DNA from 4 places in the Arthrobacter sp. KNU40 genome. Region 1 is predicted to be linked to each of the others. Evidence: riboswitches for the same ligand, from Rfam matches in the RefSeq annotation. Region 1 holds a riboswitch; each other region holds the start of a gene.
What was found. Region 1 has a riboswitch for S-adenosylmethionine ahead of metX (homoserine O-acetyltransferase MetX). Riboswitches for the same ligand answer to the same signal wherever they lie in the genome.

Region 1 (3,857 bases):
GGTCCTGCCGACACCTTCCTGCCCCGGAGTTGAGCGGGAACCACAGGGCGGGTCACGGGGGGCGGGGCTAAGCTGGTGAAAGACCTAGGAGGCCTGTACCGTGAACAATTTGATCTTCTGGATCATCGTCTGCTCTTGGCTGATTCCGATGGGGATCCGCATGTACAACCGCTCGCGCCAACGCAGGCTCCGGGACTTCCCTCCGCAGAATTACCCCGGTCAGCCCTATCCTCCGCAGACCAACCCCGTCGGATACCCGGAGCAACCCCCGGTAATTTTCCCGGCTGAGCCGCAACCCCCGGTGGCGACGCCCGTACCGCAGGCCGCTCCGCCGTCGTCGGCTGCTCCGCAAACGAACAGCGCGCCCCAGCCGAACAGCGCGCCCCAAGGCTACCGGGCACGGAAACTGGCCGAACTGGACCAGGAGTACAGCGACGGGAAAATCGCCATGGAGGATTACATGAAGCTCCGCCAGGAGATCATGAACGGCTGATTCAGCCGAAGAAGGCTTCGCGCAACTGGGGGCCGAGCTGGCCGATCTCGGTGAGGAAACCGTCGTGCCCGATCGGCGCCTGGATTACGTGAACCGGGACCTCTCCGGGCAAGGCCTTGGCCAGCTCGTGGGATTGTTCCGGGAAGTAGAGCCGGTCCGAGTCCACCGACGCAACGAAGAACTTCGCCGTTGCCACGGACAGCGCCTCCTCCAATGAGCCGCGGCCGCGGGTGATGTCGTGGCTCATGAGGGCCTCGGTGATGGCGATGTAGCTGTTGGCGTCGAAGCGCTGGACCAGCTTGCGTCCCTGGTGGTCGAGGTAGCTCTCCACCTGGTAGCGGCCGCGGTCCCCCAGCGCGGCAGCCTGGAGGGGTGCCTCGCCGCCTTGGGCGTTCCTGCCGAAGCGGAAGTCCAGTTCATCCGCCGAACGGTAGGTGATGTGGGCGATCCGCCGGGCAAGGGCCAACCCCGCCTCGGGCGCGGCCTGGCCATAGTAGTCACCGCCGTTGAAGTCGGCGTCCTGCCGGATGGCGAGCGTCTGGGCCTGCGCGAACGCGATCTGCTCGGCAGTGCTGTACGCCCCGATCGAAATCACGGCGCATCGCTCGACCCGGCCCGGATAGCCGACAGCCCATTCGAGTGCACGGGCACCGCCCATGGACCCGCCCACGACGGTGTGCCAGCTGCGGATCCCTAGAGCGTCGGCGAGCCGGGCTTCGGCTACGGTGCTGTCCCTCAGCGTCACCAGAGGGAAGCGGGAACCCCACGGTTTGCCGTCAGGAGCGCTCGACGACGGCCCGGTGCTGCCGTAGCAGCCTCCCACGATGTTGACGGAGACCACGAAGTAGCGGTCCGTGTCGATGGTGGCGCCCGGACCAACGAGTTGCTCCCACCAGCCTTCTTCGTCGCTCTCGCCACGGGCCACATGGGTGCTGCCCGTCAGGGCGTGTTCCACCAGGACGGCGTTCGAAGCGTCGGCATTGAGCCGCCCCCATGTTTCGTACGCAAGGAGGACCTCCGGCAGGAAACCTCCGGCCTCCAGTTCGAGTCCGCCCACGGAAACATATTTGAGTGTTCCGTCCTGGGTACCGGAAAGGGGTATGGCTGTTGCAGCAATTGTCATTCGTTGACACCTCACATCGCGCTTGCCCGCCGCCAACACAGCGAAGGGCCAGGTCTTCACCCGGGGCACCCCGCCGCGAATGGAGGGTTGCCGGCCAGCAAGCCGGGGCTGTCGCTGGCACTCATGACCTATAGGAAGAGTCTAGGAAAACCGGACCCCTTCTGACGAAGATTATGACACCTTTGTGACACTTGACCGTGTTTTGTTCACGAAGCAGGGACCAAGGAGGCCGGCTGGCGAAGATTCATGTTGCGTCGCCCGCCGGCCTCCTGCGCCATCCGGAGCGGCACTAGCTGCCCTTCGCCGCCCGGAATCCTGACTCGAGGTCCGCGAGGATGTCGTCGATGTGCTCGATCCCGACGGACAGCCGCACCAGGCCCGGGGTCACTCCGGCCACGGCCTGCCGTTCGGGGGTCAGCTGGCTGTGTGTCGTGGACGCGGGGTGGATAACCAAGGAACGGACGTCCCCGATGTTTGCCACGTGCGAATGCAGTTCCAGGGCGTCCACGAAGCGTTTGCCGGCGTCGATCCCGCCGCGGATGGTGAAGGACACCACCGCGCCGGTGCCGCGGGGTCCGTACTTCCGCCCGCGCTCGAACCACGGACTGGAAGGCAGCCCCGCGTACGCGACCGATTCGACGTCGTCGCGCCCTTCGAGCCATTGCGCCACTTTCGTGGCGTTCTCCACGTGGCGTTCCACCCGCAGGCTGAGGGTTTCGATTCCCTGGGAGATCAGGAAAGCGTTGAACGGTGAAACTGCCGAGCCAAGGTCGCGCAGGAGCTGGACCCGGGCCTTGAGGATGTAGGAGAGGTTCGCGCCGAGGGCACCGTCCTTGCCGAGGTCCCGGGCATAGACCAGGCCGTTATAGCTGGGGTCCGGAGTGTTGAAGTTGGGGAACCGCTCGGGGTCCTTGCCGAAATCGAAGTTGCCGGAGTCCACGATGACTCCGGCAATGGCGGATCCGTGCCCGCCCAGGTACTTGGTGGCCGAATGCACCACGATGTCCGCGCCCCACTCGATGGGCCGGATCAGGTAGGGCGTGGCGAGGGTGTTGTCGACGACGAGCGGGACTCCGGCTTCGTGCGCGATGCGGGAGACGCCCTCGATGTCCAAAACGTCCTGGCGCGGGTTGGAGACGACTTCGGCGAAGAACAGCTTGGTGTTTGGCTGCACGGCGTCACGCCAGTGTTCGAGGTTGTCCGGGTCCTCGACGAAGGTGACCGAGATTCCGAATTTCTTCAGCGTGTGCGCCAGCAGGTTGTATGTGCCGCCGTAGAGGCTCGGGCTGGCGACCAGGTGGTCGCCAGCCTCGGCGACGTTGAGGATGGCGAACGTTTCCGCGGCCTGGCCGGAGCTCAGCAGGAGTGCCGCGAGTCCACCCTCCAGGCTCGCTATGCGCTGTTCCACCGCATCCTGCGTGGGGTTGCCGATCCGGGTGTAGATGGGTGCCAGCTCGGCGAGCGCAAAGCGGTTGGCCGCGCTTTCCGCGCTGGGAAAGACGAACGAAGTGGTCTGGTAGATGGGAAGTGCCCGGGCGCCGGTGGCGGCGTCCGGCTCCTGGCCGGCGTGGATCTGGCGCGTTTCGAATGACCATCCTTGCGACATGCGGACTCCTGGTTGTCTGGGCTCTTGCCGTGTTTCAGCCTGCCGGGCTGAAGTATTCAGCCTGCCGGCGTTCGGTTGGCGCCAGTCTATGGACGGTATTGCGGGCTCCGGAAGGTTTGTGACGAACACAGTAGTTTTCGGTCCCGGCGCGTCCTGAAGTGACTCTGAGCTGCCTTTTCGATACATCCCACCTTGGTTAGGCTTGACTTAGCTGAGAGCTCCATCACAAAGTGCCAAGATGAAGCCATGCGCATGGATCACGTCTCTTACGCTTGTGAACGAGATGGCCTCTTGGCCACCACCGAGCGAATTTCCGCAGCATTGGGAGTGGACGCAGTCCGGGGCGGAGTGCATCCGCGCTTCGGTACCCGGAACATGATCATCCCCCTTGCTGACCACAAATACCTGGAAGTTGTCGAGGTCCTAGACCACCCGGCATCCGACAAGGCACCTTTTGGACAAGCAGTCCGTGCACGCTCCGCCGCAGGAGGCGGTTGGATGGGCTGGTGCGTCGCTGTTGACGACCTGAGCCCGTTCGAAGAGCGGCTCGGACGCGCCGCTGTCCCCGGCAACCGCAAGTTTCCGGACGGCCGCGAACTCGTTTGGTCGCAGATCGGCATCCTGGGACTCATCGC
Region 2 (3,857 bases), 2.2 Mb from region 1:
ACGATGGCCCGCGACGCAAGCTCCTGGGATGAGTCCGATGTCCGGATCCGCCCCAACAAGAAGGGCACACGCCCCCGCACGAAAGACCGCCCGAGCCACGACGACGCCGTGATCGGGCGCATCATCACAGTCGACCGCGGCCGTTACACCGCGATCGTGGGCGAAAGCTCGGACAACGAACGCATTGTGATTGCCGCACGCGCCCGGGAACTGAGGCGCTCCCCCGTGGTTCCCGGAGACTTCGTGGCCCTCGTCGGCGATGTGTCCGGAGCCCCGGACACCCTCGCTCGCCTCGTGCGCGTCCAGGAGCGAAAGACCCTCCTGCGACGAAGCGCCGACGACACGGATCCGATCGAACGGGCCGTCGTCGCCAACGCCGATCAGCTCGTGGTGGTGGTTGCGGCCGCCAATCCGGAGCCGCGCACCGGATTCATCGACCGCGCCTTGGTGGCAGCGTACGACGCCGGAATCGAGCCGTTGCTGCTCGTCACCAAAGCGGACGTCAAGGATCCGACGGAATTGCTCGCCAACTATGTGAGCCTTGGTTTCCCCATCATCATCAGCCGCACGGCCGACGCCGGCGCCTCCGGCATCGATGCCCGTTCAGACGACGGCCTCTCCGCCCGCCTTGATGGCGACGCCGTCGGCCAATTGCGGGACTACCTCGACGGCAAGGTCACTGTGCTCCTGGGCCATTCCGGCGTCGGGAAGTCCACGATGGTGAATGCCCTCACCGGCGCCGAGCGCGCCACGGGCGGGGTCAACGCCGTGACGGGTCGGGGACGGCACACTTCGTCCTCTGCCCTCGCACTGAAGCTCAGCGATGCCCCCGGGGGCAGCTGGATCATCGATACGCCCGGCATCCGCTCCTTCGGCCTCGCCCACGTGAACCCGGACCGCATCCTGCATGCCTTCCCGGATCTGGAACCCGGAACGGAGATGTGCGAGCGAGGCTGCAAGCACGATGCCTCCGCGGTTCGATGCGGACTGGATTCCTGGGTCGCCGACGGCCACGCCGGCGAGGCAGGTCCGGCCCGCTTGGCGTCGTTGCGCCGGCTCCTCGGCGCGGACCCGCGCATGGAAGCCCAGGAGACCAAGGAATTGGGTACGGTCAACTAACTGCGCGCCTGCCGTCCTACCTCCCCGGCTCACCGGCGAACAGACGGTAGTTTGGAACCATGACCCAACCCGATTCGAGCTACAACGACGACCTGCGGCTGGCACACGTCCTGGCCGACTCCGTCGATTCCCTGACAATGGAGCGGTTCAAGGCACTGGACCTCCAGGTCGAGACCAAACCCGACCTGAGCCCCGTCACCGATGCCGACAAAGCAGCAGAGGAAGCAATCCGTGGGCAGCTCTCCCGTTCCCGCCCCCGCGACGCCGTCCTCGGGGAAGAATTCGGCAGCACGGGCCACGGCTCGAGGCGTTGGATCATCGACCCCATTGACGGGACCAAGAACTTCGTGCGTGGCGTACCCGTCTGGGCTACGCTGATCGCCCTCGTGGACGAGGGCGAGGTAGTAGTGGGGCTCGTGAGCGCTCCGGCGCTCGGCAAGCGTTGGTGGGCGGCCAAGGGCTCGGGCGCCTACATGGGCCGGTCGCTGGCCGCAGCCACCCGGTTGAAGGTTTCCAACGTGTCGCGGCTCGAAGACGCCTCGCTTTCCTACTCCGAGCTTTCCGAGTGGAAGCAGCACGATAAGCTGGACAACTTCCTGGGCCTCGAGAACGATGTCTGGCGCAGCCGTGCGTATGGCGATTTCTGGTCCTACTGCCTCGTGGCCGAGGGCGCCGTGGACATCGCTGCCGAGCCGGAACTCCAGGTCTACGACATGGCGGCTTTGGTGCCGATCGTGACGGAAGCCGGCGGGCGCTTCACGTCCCTGGACGGTGCGGATGGTCCCTTCGGCGGAAACGCCGTGGCCACTAACTCGATCCTGCACTCCGAGGTCCTCAAGAGGCTCAACCCCGAGCTCGACGACCTCCTCTAGTCCACTCTCTCCACTGAATAAACGACGGCGGACGCCCACTTTTGGGGGCGTCCGCCGCTTTTTCTTCGGCAGGAGGCACATTTTTCCGGCGGTGTAATAATCCGCTTAACAATCGCCGGTCACATTGGAATGAGCCTTGCCGGTGTCCTACGCTCTTTACAGGTCACGAGTGCCAGCGCGAAACCCCGGTTTGCTGGCCGGCAACCCTCCATCGCGGCGGGGTGCCCCGGGTGACGACCCGGCCGGTCCGGAACGGATGCGGCAAGCGCGGACCCCCTGCACGCAGGGGTCCCTCTTGAGTGAGGTCCCATGAGCACAGCCACATTTACTTCCCAGGCTCTTTCGCTGAACAACGAATCTGCACAGCACCGCGGTGAAACCCTCCCCCGGGCATCGCGCCCACTCGCTGCGGTCACCGGCGCGGAGTTGCAGGCACCCTTGATCCAGGGCGGCCACATCCGCTACGCCAATCTTGACTACGGCGCTTCCGCACCTGCCCTGACGGTGGTTTCCGCGTACCTCAACGAGATCCTGCCGTACTACGCGAGCGTCCACCGCGGCGCAGGCTATGCCTCCCAAATCAGCACCTCGGTCTATGAAAACGCCCGCAACATCGTCCGTGACTTCGTTGGCGGCCGGCCGGACGATTCGGTCATTTTCACGCGCAACACCACTGATTCCCTCAATCTACTGGCCGGCTGCCTGCCAGTTGAGGACGGTCGACACATTGGCGAAGTCCTTTACCTGGACATCGAGCACCACGCCAATCTCCTCCCGTGGCAAAGTGTCCCCCACCGCAGCATCGTTGCCGCGGGAACGTTGTCCGAGACCGTCGCCAACGTCCGCACAGCGCTCTCCCACGGCGGCGTCAGCCTCCTGGCTGTCACCGGCGCGTCAAACGTGACCGGCGAAATCCTGCCCATCAAGGAACTCGCTGCCTTGGCCCACGAATTCGGGGCGCGGATTGTGGTGGACGCGGCGCAACTCGCCCCGCACCGCAGAATCGACATCGCCGCCGCGGATGTCGACTACTTGGTTTTCTCGGGGCATAAGCTTTATGCGCCGTTCGGCGCAGGTGTCCTGGTGGGCCGTCCCGACTGGCTCGACGCCGGTACACCGCACCTGGCCGGAGGCGGCGCCGTCCGAGAAGCGCGCCTCGATTCCGTCAGCTGGGCCACAGGACCGGCCAGGCACGAAGGCGGCTCGCCGAACGTACTCGGCGCGGCCACACTCGCCCGGGCCACACAGGTCATCGCCAGCCTCGACCACGATGAATGGCACGCCCACGAGGCAGCCATCCGCTCGCATCTGGTCGAGGGCCTCAAGCAAATCGACGGCGTGACCGTGCACCAGATCTTCAGCGACACGGATCCCCAGGACACCATCGGCGTCGTGAACTTCTCGCTCCAGGGCTACGACGCCGGACTTGTGGCTGCCTATCTTGCGGCCGAGCACGGCATTGGCCTGCGCGACGGACGCTTTTGCGCCCACCCGCTGCTCAAGCGCCTCGGCCTGCCCTCCGGATCACTTCGAGCCAGTTTCGGCGTGGGCTCGCGCTTGGAAGACGCCACCCGGCTCATTGCGGGCATCCACGCGCTCAAGAGCAACGGCCTCGGCTGGGACTACGTAGTGGATGCCGGCCGCTGGGTGCCGGCGAACGACCACCGCAGCTACCCGGAGTGGGCTCCCAACACTCCCGGGACCGCGGGAGCCGCTCCCTGCAGCACTGACTGATTGCGGTAGATTCGTAGGGTATTTTTCCTGTCCTACGAAGGAGTTCCTGCGTGGCCCCGCGACCCAAAGGCACATCAGCCGGCCCCAAGCTCTATGAGGAACGGCGCCTTGAACTCGGCCGGAGTTTCCAGG
Region 3 (3,857 bases), 460 kb from region 1:
CCAGCGTACCGGCCACAGCAAGCGCCGCGAAGCCCGTCATGCCGAAGATGAACGGCAGGATGGGCACGATGGCGCCCGAAGCGAAGAAGCAGAAGCTCGAGATCGCGGCACCCCAGGCGGAGCCTACGGCCTCGTGCTCGTTGACGGTTTCTTCCACTTCGGGTTGGAGCGAGAGGCTGGGATCGCAATCGCAGCTGTAGAGGCCCATGCGTTCGGCGGCCCGGTGTTCGGCGGCTTCTCGGGACATGCCCCGGGCCAGATACACCAAGACCAGCTCATTGTGCTCGATGTCCAGCGCAGGGGCTGCGGTGAGCGTGGCCTGGGTGGGGCGGGTGGCCTTGAGGAGCTCGAGTTGCGAGCGCACCGAGACATACTCGCCGGCACCCATGGACAAGGCGCCCGCCAGCAGGCCTGCGATGCCGCTGAACAGGACCACGGTGGCGGGAACGCCGGTGGCCGCCATGCCCATTACGAGTGAAAGGTTGCTGACAAGGCCGTCGTTGGCGCCGAATACGGCCGCGCGGAACGTGCCGGACAACCTGTTGCGGCCGCGCGTCGCCAGGCCGCGGACTACTTCTTCGTGGATCTGTTCGTCGGCCGCCATGGCGCGGGTCGCTGCCGGATCCTTCGCGTAAGGCGAGCGGCCTTCAGCCCGTTGGGCGAGGGCCAGCACGAACACCGATCCGAAGTTCCGGGCCAGGAAGCCGAGCATTTGGCTTCGGACCGAGGCCGCCTTCGGCATACCGGCATGTTCGCCGAGGAGCTTGAGCCAGTGTGCCTCATGGCGGCCTTCAGCCTCTGCGAGGGCCAAAAGGATTTCGCGTTCCTCGCCGTCGCGGCGCTGCGCCAGTTGGCGGTAAACGGCGGCCTCGGCTCGCTCATCCGCCAAGTACTGCCGCCAGCGCTTGATGTCCGACGACGACGGGGGAGCCTTGGGGGCTGCTACGTCCTGCGATGGACTGCTTGAGTCCTGCGGATTATCTGGATGCGAGTTGTCTGGATGCGAGGGTTTTGTGTGCGGTTGCACCGGGACTCCTGGGTTGCTGGGGCGGGCTTCATCGCCTCATTGCGGCTCCACTCTATCGCCAATTTCCGCGGTTTTTCGGCCGGTAATCCTCACTGGAGAATTTAGGTCCCCCTCAAAAACGGGAGGCTCCCGGGAAGCCTTGACCACGGCAGGGGGCAGTGCTGGGATGGATGGACAGGGTCCACGAATTGGCGGGGTAGCGCTGGACGGCTGCCTCCTATGCCTGTGCGATGGGCTCAGCGGCACGTCGAACGGAGGTTGCACCATGGACAGCACCGAGACCCACGCCCGCCACCCCGACCGTCCCACGGTCGAGGCCGATCCCGCCTATGACTACAACGAGGACCTGGCGGTGGACGAGGACTGGGACGACCAATCCGAGGTTCTTGACGACGACGAGCGGCCGGTTGCCCTCGATGCCGACGAACACCGTGAGGCTGAAGAGATCGAGTAGCCCCGGGCTCCGCTGAACCCGAGGTGCTAAACCCGGGCGGCTAAAACGCGCTCAGGATGAAGTGCCTCTGCACGCCTGCCCGGTGCCCGGTTGCCGCCACCGTAAGGGTGAGTTTCCGTGTCGCCGGGAACCAGCGGGCGGGCTGGACCGCCTTTGAGAGCGCTTCGGTGATGAGCCGCGGCTCATGATGCCAATAGCGTTCCAAGTTCCCGTCCACCACGAACGTGATGGAGCCTTGGGACAGGTCGACGCCGGGAATCACCCGGACGAACTCGTCCACCCGCCGGGGGCGGGGCAACAACAGGGTGCCGGACTGGGTGGTGCGGTCGGCGGTGGCGCCGTTTTCGAAAGGCATGGCCTTCTCCTGTGGAGTTGCTCTTGCCCGTTCGGTTGTCTCTGGTCCGAGCCGGGCCGCTTCTTCATCCGAACCACCCGCGAACATGGGGTTGGCGTGTGGCAAGTCGGAGCTTGGCACCACATCTCTTGAAGCTCTTCCTACTGTACATGGAACGGTACAATCGCGGCCCGGTATTAAGGCTCGGTAGAAATGGTTCCAAAAGGCAGCGGCGCCGCACCCTCGAGGAGAAGGTGCGGCGCCGCCGTCGTACTTGATTCTGTGAAGCTTAGTGGCTGGCCACCGGGTGGGCTTCCAAGGGGAGCTCCTCCACGGCTGCTCCGGCAACGCGGCGGTCCCAAGCTTCGCGGACCGCGGGTTCGGTTGGCGGGGTCAGCAGGGAGACCACAACGTAGACCACGAGCGAGGCGCCGAGGCCCCAGTAGATGGGATCGTTGGCGTAGACGCCGTCTTCGCTGGGGATGATTCCCGTGGCGTAGGCGATCAGCAGGCCCAGCGTCAGTACGGACCCGACCGCCATGGACCAGGCCGCGGCAATACCGGTGCCGCGCTTCCAGACCAGCCCGCCCAGGATGGCAACCAGGAGTCCACCCACGAGGATGTCGTAGGCGATGGTCAGGGCTACCACGACGTCTTGCGCCGCCATCGAGATCAGCACGGCAACGATGCCCAGGCCAAGGACCCAGTACCGGTTGGCCTTGACGTCGTGCTCGGGGTTTTCGGTGTCGTCGGTGTTGATTGTCTTGCCGAACCAGCTGGCCACGAACGGGACTACGTCGGCGCGGGCAACGGTGGCTGCGGCGATGAGGGCCCCGGAAGCGGTGGACATCATGGCCGCGACTGCCGCGGCCATGACGAGGCCGCCGATGCCGATCGGCAGGATGTGGGTGGCTACCTCGGCGTAGACAACGTCTTTGCCGAGGGCCTTGACGTCGATATTGGGCAGGGCCACGCGGGCGGCAAGGCCGATCAAAGCTCCGGCGACGCCGTACAGGACGCAGTAGATGCCGGCAGTGGCGCCGCCCCAACGGGCCACCTTGGGGGTCTTGGCGGTGAAGACGCGCTGCCAGATGTCCTGGCCGATCAGGAGGCCCAGGGTGTAGACCACGAAGTACGTGATGATGGTCTGCGCTCCGATGCCGTCCAACTGGAAGAAGCTGGCGTCAACGCGGGCACGGATGCCGTCGAAGCCGCCGGCGGCGTTGAGGACGAACGGGAGCATGAGGAAGAAGATGCCTACCGTCTTGATGATGAACTGCACCTGGTCGGCGAGGGTGATGGACCACATGCCGCCGATGGTGGAGTAGACGAGGACGATTGCGCCGCCGACGGCGATGGCAAGCCAGCGCTCCCAGCCGAAGAGGACAACGAAGATGGTGGCGTAGGCACCAGTGGACGTGGCGCACAGCATGAGTGTGTAGGCCAGCATGACGATGCCGGAGGTCTGCGTGGCTCGCTGGCCGTAGCGCAGGCTCAGCATCTGGGAGACCGTGTAGATCTTCAGTCGCTGGATGGTGCCGGCGAAAAGCAGGCTCAGGAGGAGCACGCCCGAACCGATCGCGACCACCAGCCACATGCCGGAGACACCGAACTTGTAGCCGAGACCGACGCCGCCAACCGTCGATGCGCCGCCGAGGACGACGGCGGCCATGGTGCCGGTGTAGAGCATCGGACCGAGGCGGCGTCCTGCCACCAGGAAGTCGCTGTTGTTCTTGGTGCGCGACTTGCCCCACCAGCCGAAGGCCAGCATGGCAAGCAAATACACCACCACGATCGCAATATTGATGAACGAAGAGTCCACGGTTGGCTCCTGAAAGTGATGCGCAGAGCTCTGGGGGATTCCGACGCCGGTCCGCTGGGTTCGCGCGGGGTTGCGGAAGGTCTCTGCGCTGGTGATTGGGGAGAGTAGTCTGTGATGTATGCCTCACAAACAACACTTGTTGCCTATGAGGATACGTAGTGATGCGAGTAACAGTCAAGACGCTGTCTTGCACAGCGGACTCATCGGCGGCCCTCCGGCT
Region 4 (3,857 bases), 1.8 Mb from region 1:
CCGCGTAATTTAGCATCGCGACCCTATTGTGCCGCCATGCCCTCAGTAGTTAACTAGTTTGCGGCCGGTCAAGCTTGTTAAATGTCTGGTGCGCCGGTTCTGGGGCCGGCGCACCAGACTTCCCCAACTAACTCGCATTTGTTGTCGTTTAGCGGCCCCTAAACGACAACAAATGCGAGTCAGTTGGGCTTCTCAGGAGCCGATCGGAGAAAGCGCCCGCACCAGGCCGAAGAGGTCCTTGGGGTCATCGGGGTTCGCGACGAGGTCGATCTCATCGAAGAATTCCGAACCCTCAACGGCGGCGCGGAGATACCGCAATGCCGAAAAGTCCTCGATCGCGAAGCCCACAGAATCGAAAATCGTGATCTGGTCCGTGGCGGTGCGGCCCGGCGCGTTCCCGCACAGGACCTGCCAGAATTCCGTGACGGGAAATTCGGCGGACATTTGTTGGATCTCGCCTTCAATCCGCGTCTGGGGATCGTATTCCACAAAAACGTCGCCGAGGCCCAGGATGGCGGCGTCGAGCTCGGTCTTCCCTGGGCAATCGCCTCCGATCGCGTTGATGTGAACGCCGGGCGAGACCTGGGCAGCCGTCAGGATGGTGGCATTCGCCTTGTCCGCCGTGCAGGTGGTGATGACATCGGCACCCTCCACTGCTTGGGCTGCCGAGTCTGCGATGGTGATGTCGAGGCCGAGGGGAGCCATGTTCCGGACGAATTTCTCCATCGCAGCCGGATCCGTGTCCCAGATCCTGACACTGTTAATACCCAGGGCCGCCCGGAAGGCAAGGGCCTGAAACTCCGATTGGGTTCCGGTCCCGATCATCGCCATGATCCGGGCATCCGGGCGCGCGAGCTTCTTCGCGACCATCCCGGACGTGGCCGCCGTCCGAAGCGCCGTCAGCACTGTCATCTCTGCAAGGAACGTCGGGTAGCCGTTATGGACGTCGGACAGGACACCGAAAGCCGTCACGGTCTGGAAGCCGCGCGCGGGATTCGAAGGGTGTCCATTTACATACTTGAAGCCGTATGTTTCCTGGTCGCTGGTGGGCATCAGTTCGATGACCCCAAATGGCGTGTGACTTGCCACCCGCGGAGTCTTGTCGAAAGATTCCCACCTCCGAAAGTCGTCCTCCAGGTACTGAATCATCTCCGAGATGATGGTTTCCGGGCCCCGCCCGGCCGTCCAACGAACCATATTGCGGACATCGACAAAGCGCGTCATGTGCGCTCCTTTCCCTCATAAACATTGTTGCTACGAGGCTACGGAGCGGCGATATGCATCCACAATTGCCAAAGTACGTACTTTTCATTGAAAAAATGTACAAAATGGCGATTGATCCTTTGCAAAATGCTTAGACGAGTCGTCGTCTCGCTGACGACTACCGGAGGACGGAACTGAGCAACAGGCTCGTCTCGCTATTGACGATCCCCTCGATGCCGCGGATCCTGCCCAACACCTGGTCAAAGTCGCTGAGGCTTTCCGTGCGCAGCTCGGCCACGAGATCCCAACCGCCATTTGTGGTGTGCAGTGCCCAAATCTCCGGCAGTCCCCTGAGTTGGCGAATGACTTTGTCAGCCGATCTTCCTTCCACGGCAATGAGCGCAATGGCGCGAATGGCAAGTGGATCGACCTCGTCGCGCACCCTCGCAGTGAAACCGACGATGGTTCCCGAGGAGACAAGACGCTCGAGCCTGCTATTCACAGTGGCCCTGGCCACGCCCAGCTTACGCGCGAGGCTCGCCACGGACGCCCTGCCGTCCTCCCGGAGGGCGGAGAGGAGCTGACGGTCAAGGTCGGTGAGTGCTGCCATAAAGATAAACGTATCGCCCATTCCCCAAGCGGGCCTGAGTCCGTAGGGTATCGACATGAGCATCTACATCAGCCCCGACTCTGCTGCATGGTCGCTGACGGCCATGGCGACTGGTGCGTCAGCGGGATCAATCGATGATGCAAACGGCATGTCCAACTTGGTGAAGGAAATCTACGAGACAGAAGGTTTCGAAGCCCTGTCGGGTGTGGTTTTTGCCTTGGCTCATCACAACAGCCTCTCGCTGCACGCGCTCGCCACGGCCACCGGGATATCCGTGCACGAGTTGCTGGAAATCCGGAAGCACCAAGGTTCCACTTTCCATCACTCCCCTACGGGAGTAGCGTCGCGGTTTGACGCCATTCCACCCCGGATCCAGGCAAGCCTTGAACCGCTGCCGAATGAAACCGACGCCTAAGACCCCCGGTTACGGAACATGACGACGGCCAGTGATGCAGGCCGCCGTCGTGGATGTTATTTTCTTCTTGAGTAATGAGCACCAGCGCGAAGCCCTGACTTGCTGGTCGGCAACCCTCTCTCCGGCGGGGTGCCTCAGGTGACTACTCGGCGTATCGACACTTTCGAACTGCAAGCGTGACTGAGGAGCACCAATGCCTGAACCCACCGAAGAAAAACTCTCGTACCGTCTCATCACGGGCCCTGACACGAAGGATTTCTGCGAGCGGATCTCCACCGCCCTCGCGGAGGGATACGTGTTGCACGGCAGCCCGGCCGCGACCTTCAATGGCACGGACGTGATTGTGGCCCAGGCCATCGTCCTACCCGCCGCGATCGCGAGCGCAGATGCAGCAGTTGCCAACGCGGTAGACCAGCTTGATGAAGAGTTCGACGGCGAGGGCCACGCATGAGCTACGCAGGCGACCTCAGCCCGCACGATGCCTGGGCCAAGCTGGAACAAGGCGCCATCCTGGTGGACGTCCGCACCGAAGGCGAGTGGGCACACATCGGGATCCCTGACACAAAGGCCACGGAAAACGATCCCTTGTTCATCCAGTGGAACCTGGCCGGCGGCATCCCCAACACCCGTTTCATCGAAGAGCTGACGCAGCAGGCTCCGGAAGCGGATGGCACCGAACTGGTCTTCCTTTGCCGCTCCGGACAGCGCTCCATCGCCGCCGCGATCGCCGCAACACAGGCCGGCTACACCGCCTACAACGTCCTGGAGGGTTTCGAGGGCGAACCGGACCGCTACGGCGAGCGAACCGTGAACGGCTGGAAAAACCGTGGACTTCCGACGAACCTGGGGAACATCTAAGTGACTTTCAATCCTGACGCCGCCGGCTGGAGCCCTGATACCCAGGCCGTCCGCGGCGGTCTTGACCGCACCAACTTCCAAGAAACGTCCGAGGCCGTCTTCCTGAACTCCGGCTTCGTCTACGAGTCCGCCGCAGCCGCAGAGCGCGCATTCACCGGTGAGGACGAGCGCTTCGTCTACTCCCGTTACGGCAACCCCTCCGTGGCCACTTTCCAGGAGCGACTCCGCCTTCTCGAAGGCACCGAAGCGTGCTTCGCGACGGCGTCGGGCATGTCCGCTGTCTTCACCGCCCTCGGTGCGTTGCTGGCTGCGGGCGACCGCGTGGTTGCCGCCCGCTCGCTCTTCGGTTCCTGCTTCGTGATCCTCAACGAGATCCTGCCCCGCTGGGGCGTCGAGACCGTCTTCGTGGACGGCCCGGACCTGGACCAGTGGCGTGCCGCGTTGTCCGAGCCGACAACGGCAGTGTTCTTCGAGTCGCCGTCGAACCCCATGCAGGAAATCGTGGACATCGCGGCGGTGAGCGAGCTGGCCCACGCGGCGGGCGCTACCGTCGTCGTCGACAACGTCTTTGCCACCCCCCTGCTGCAGCGCTGCGGCGATCTCGGCGCGGACGTGATTGTCTACTCGGGCACCAAGCACATCGACGGCCAGGGCCGGGTCCTTGGCGGAGCGATCCTGGGTACCAAGGAATTCATCGACGGTCCCGTCAAGCAGCTCATGCGGCACACCGGGCCATCGCTTTCCGCGTTCAACGCCTGGGTCCTGACCAAG

Region 2: another riboswitch for S-adenosylmethionine. It lies ahead of ACSKT0_RS16850 (aminotransferase class V-fold PLP-dependent enzyme); the one in region 1 lies ahead of metX (homoserine O-acetyltransferase MetX).
Region 3: another riboswitch for S-adenosylmethionine. It lies ahead of ACSKT0_RS04345 (hypothetical protein); the one in region 1 lies ahead of metX (homoserine O-acetyltransferase MetX).
Region 4: another riboswitch for S-adenosylmethionine. It lies ahead of ACSKT0_RS22120 (DUF1737 domain-containing protein); the one in region 1 lies ahead of metX (homoserine O-acetyltransferase MetX).

Annotation. Positions count from the first base shown of each region.
Region 1 is NZ_CP195850.1:1,371,933-1,375,789, reverse strand. Features, by position in the region: gene ACSKT0_RS06455 (SGNH/GDSL hydrolase family protein) at 1-33, shown strand, start outside; gene ACSKT0_RS06450 (hypothetical protein) at 101-493, shown strand; gene metX (homoserine O-acetyltransferase MetX) at 495-1,616, opposite strand; SAM riboswitch class IV at 1,630-1,745, opposite strand; gene ACSKT0_RS06440 (bifunctional o-acetylhomoserine/o-acetylserine sulfhydrylase) at 1,906-3,222, opposite strand; gene ACSKT0_RS06435 (VOC family protein) at 3,469-3,857, shown strand, end outside.
Region 2 is NZ_CP195850.1:3,621,586-3,625,442, forward strand. Features, by position in the region: gene aroA (3-phosphoshikimate 1-carboxyvinyltransferase) at 1-1, shown strand, start outside; gene rsgA (ribosome small subunit-dependent GTPase A) at 4-1,119, shown strand; gene hisN (histidinol-phosphatase) at 1,179-1,991, shown strand; SAM riboswitch class IV at 2,153-2,265, shown strand; gene ACSKT0_RS16850 (aminotransferase class V-fold PLP-dependent enzyme) at 2,301-3,725, shown strand; gene ACSKT0_RS16855 (class I SAM-dependent methyltransferase) at 3,776-3,857, shown strand, end outside.
Region 3 is NZ_CP195850.1:909,105-912,961, forward strand. Features, by position in the region: gene ACSKT0_RS04335 (VIT1/CCC1 transporter family protein) at 1-1,027, opposite strand, end outside; gene ACSKT0_RS04340 (hypothetical protein) at 1,293-1,481, shown strand; gene ACSKT0_RS04345 (hypothetical protein) at 1,522-1,836, opposite strand; SAM riboswitch class IV at 1,851-1,970, opposite strand; gene ACSKT0_RS04350 (sodium:solute symporter) at 2,105-3,637, opposite strand.
Region 4 is NZ_CP195850.1:4,750,902-4,754,758, forward strand. Features, by position in the region: gene ACSKT0_RS22105 (ornithine cyclodeaminase) at 193-1,224, opposite strand; gene ACSKT0_RS22110 (Lrp/AsnC family transcriptional regulator) at 1,382-1,813, opposite strand; gene ACSKT0_RS22115 (hypothetical protein) at 1,869-2,228, shown strand; SAM riboswitch class IV at 2,299-2,411, shown strand; gene ACSKT0_RS22120 (DUF1737 domain-containing protein) at 2,422-2,679, shown strand; gene ACSKT0_RS22125 (rhodanese-like domain-containing protein) at 2,676-3,086, shown strand; gene ACSKT0_RS22130 (O-succinylhomoserine sulfhydrylase) at 3,087-3,857, shown strand, end outside.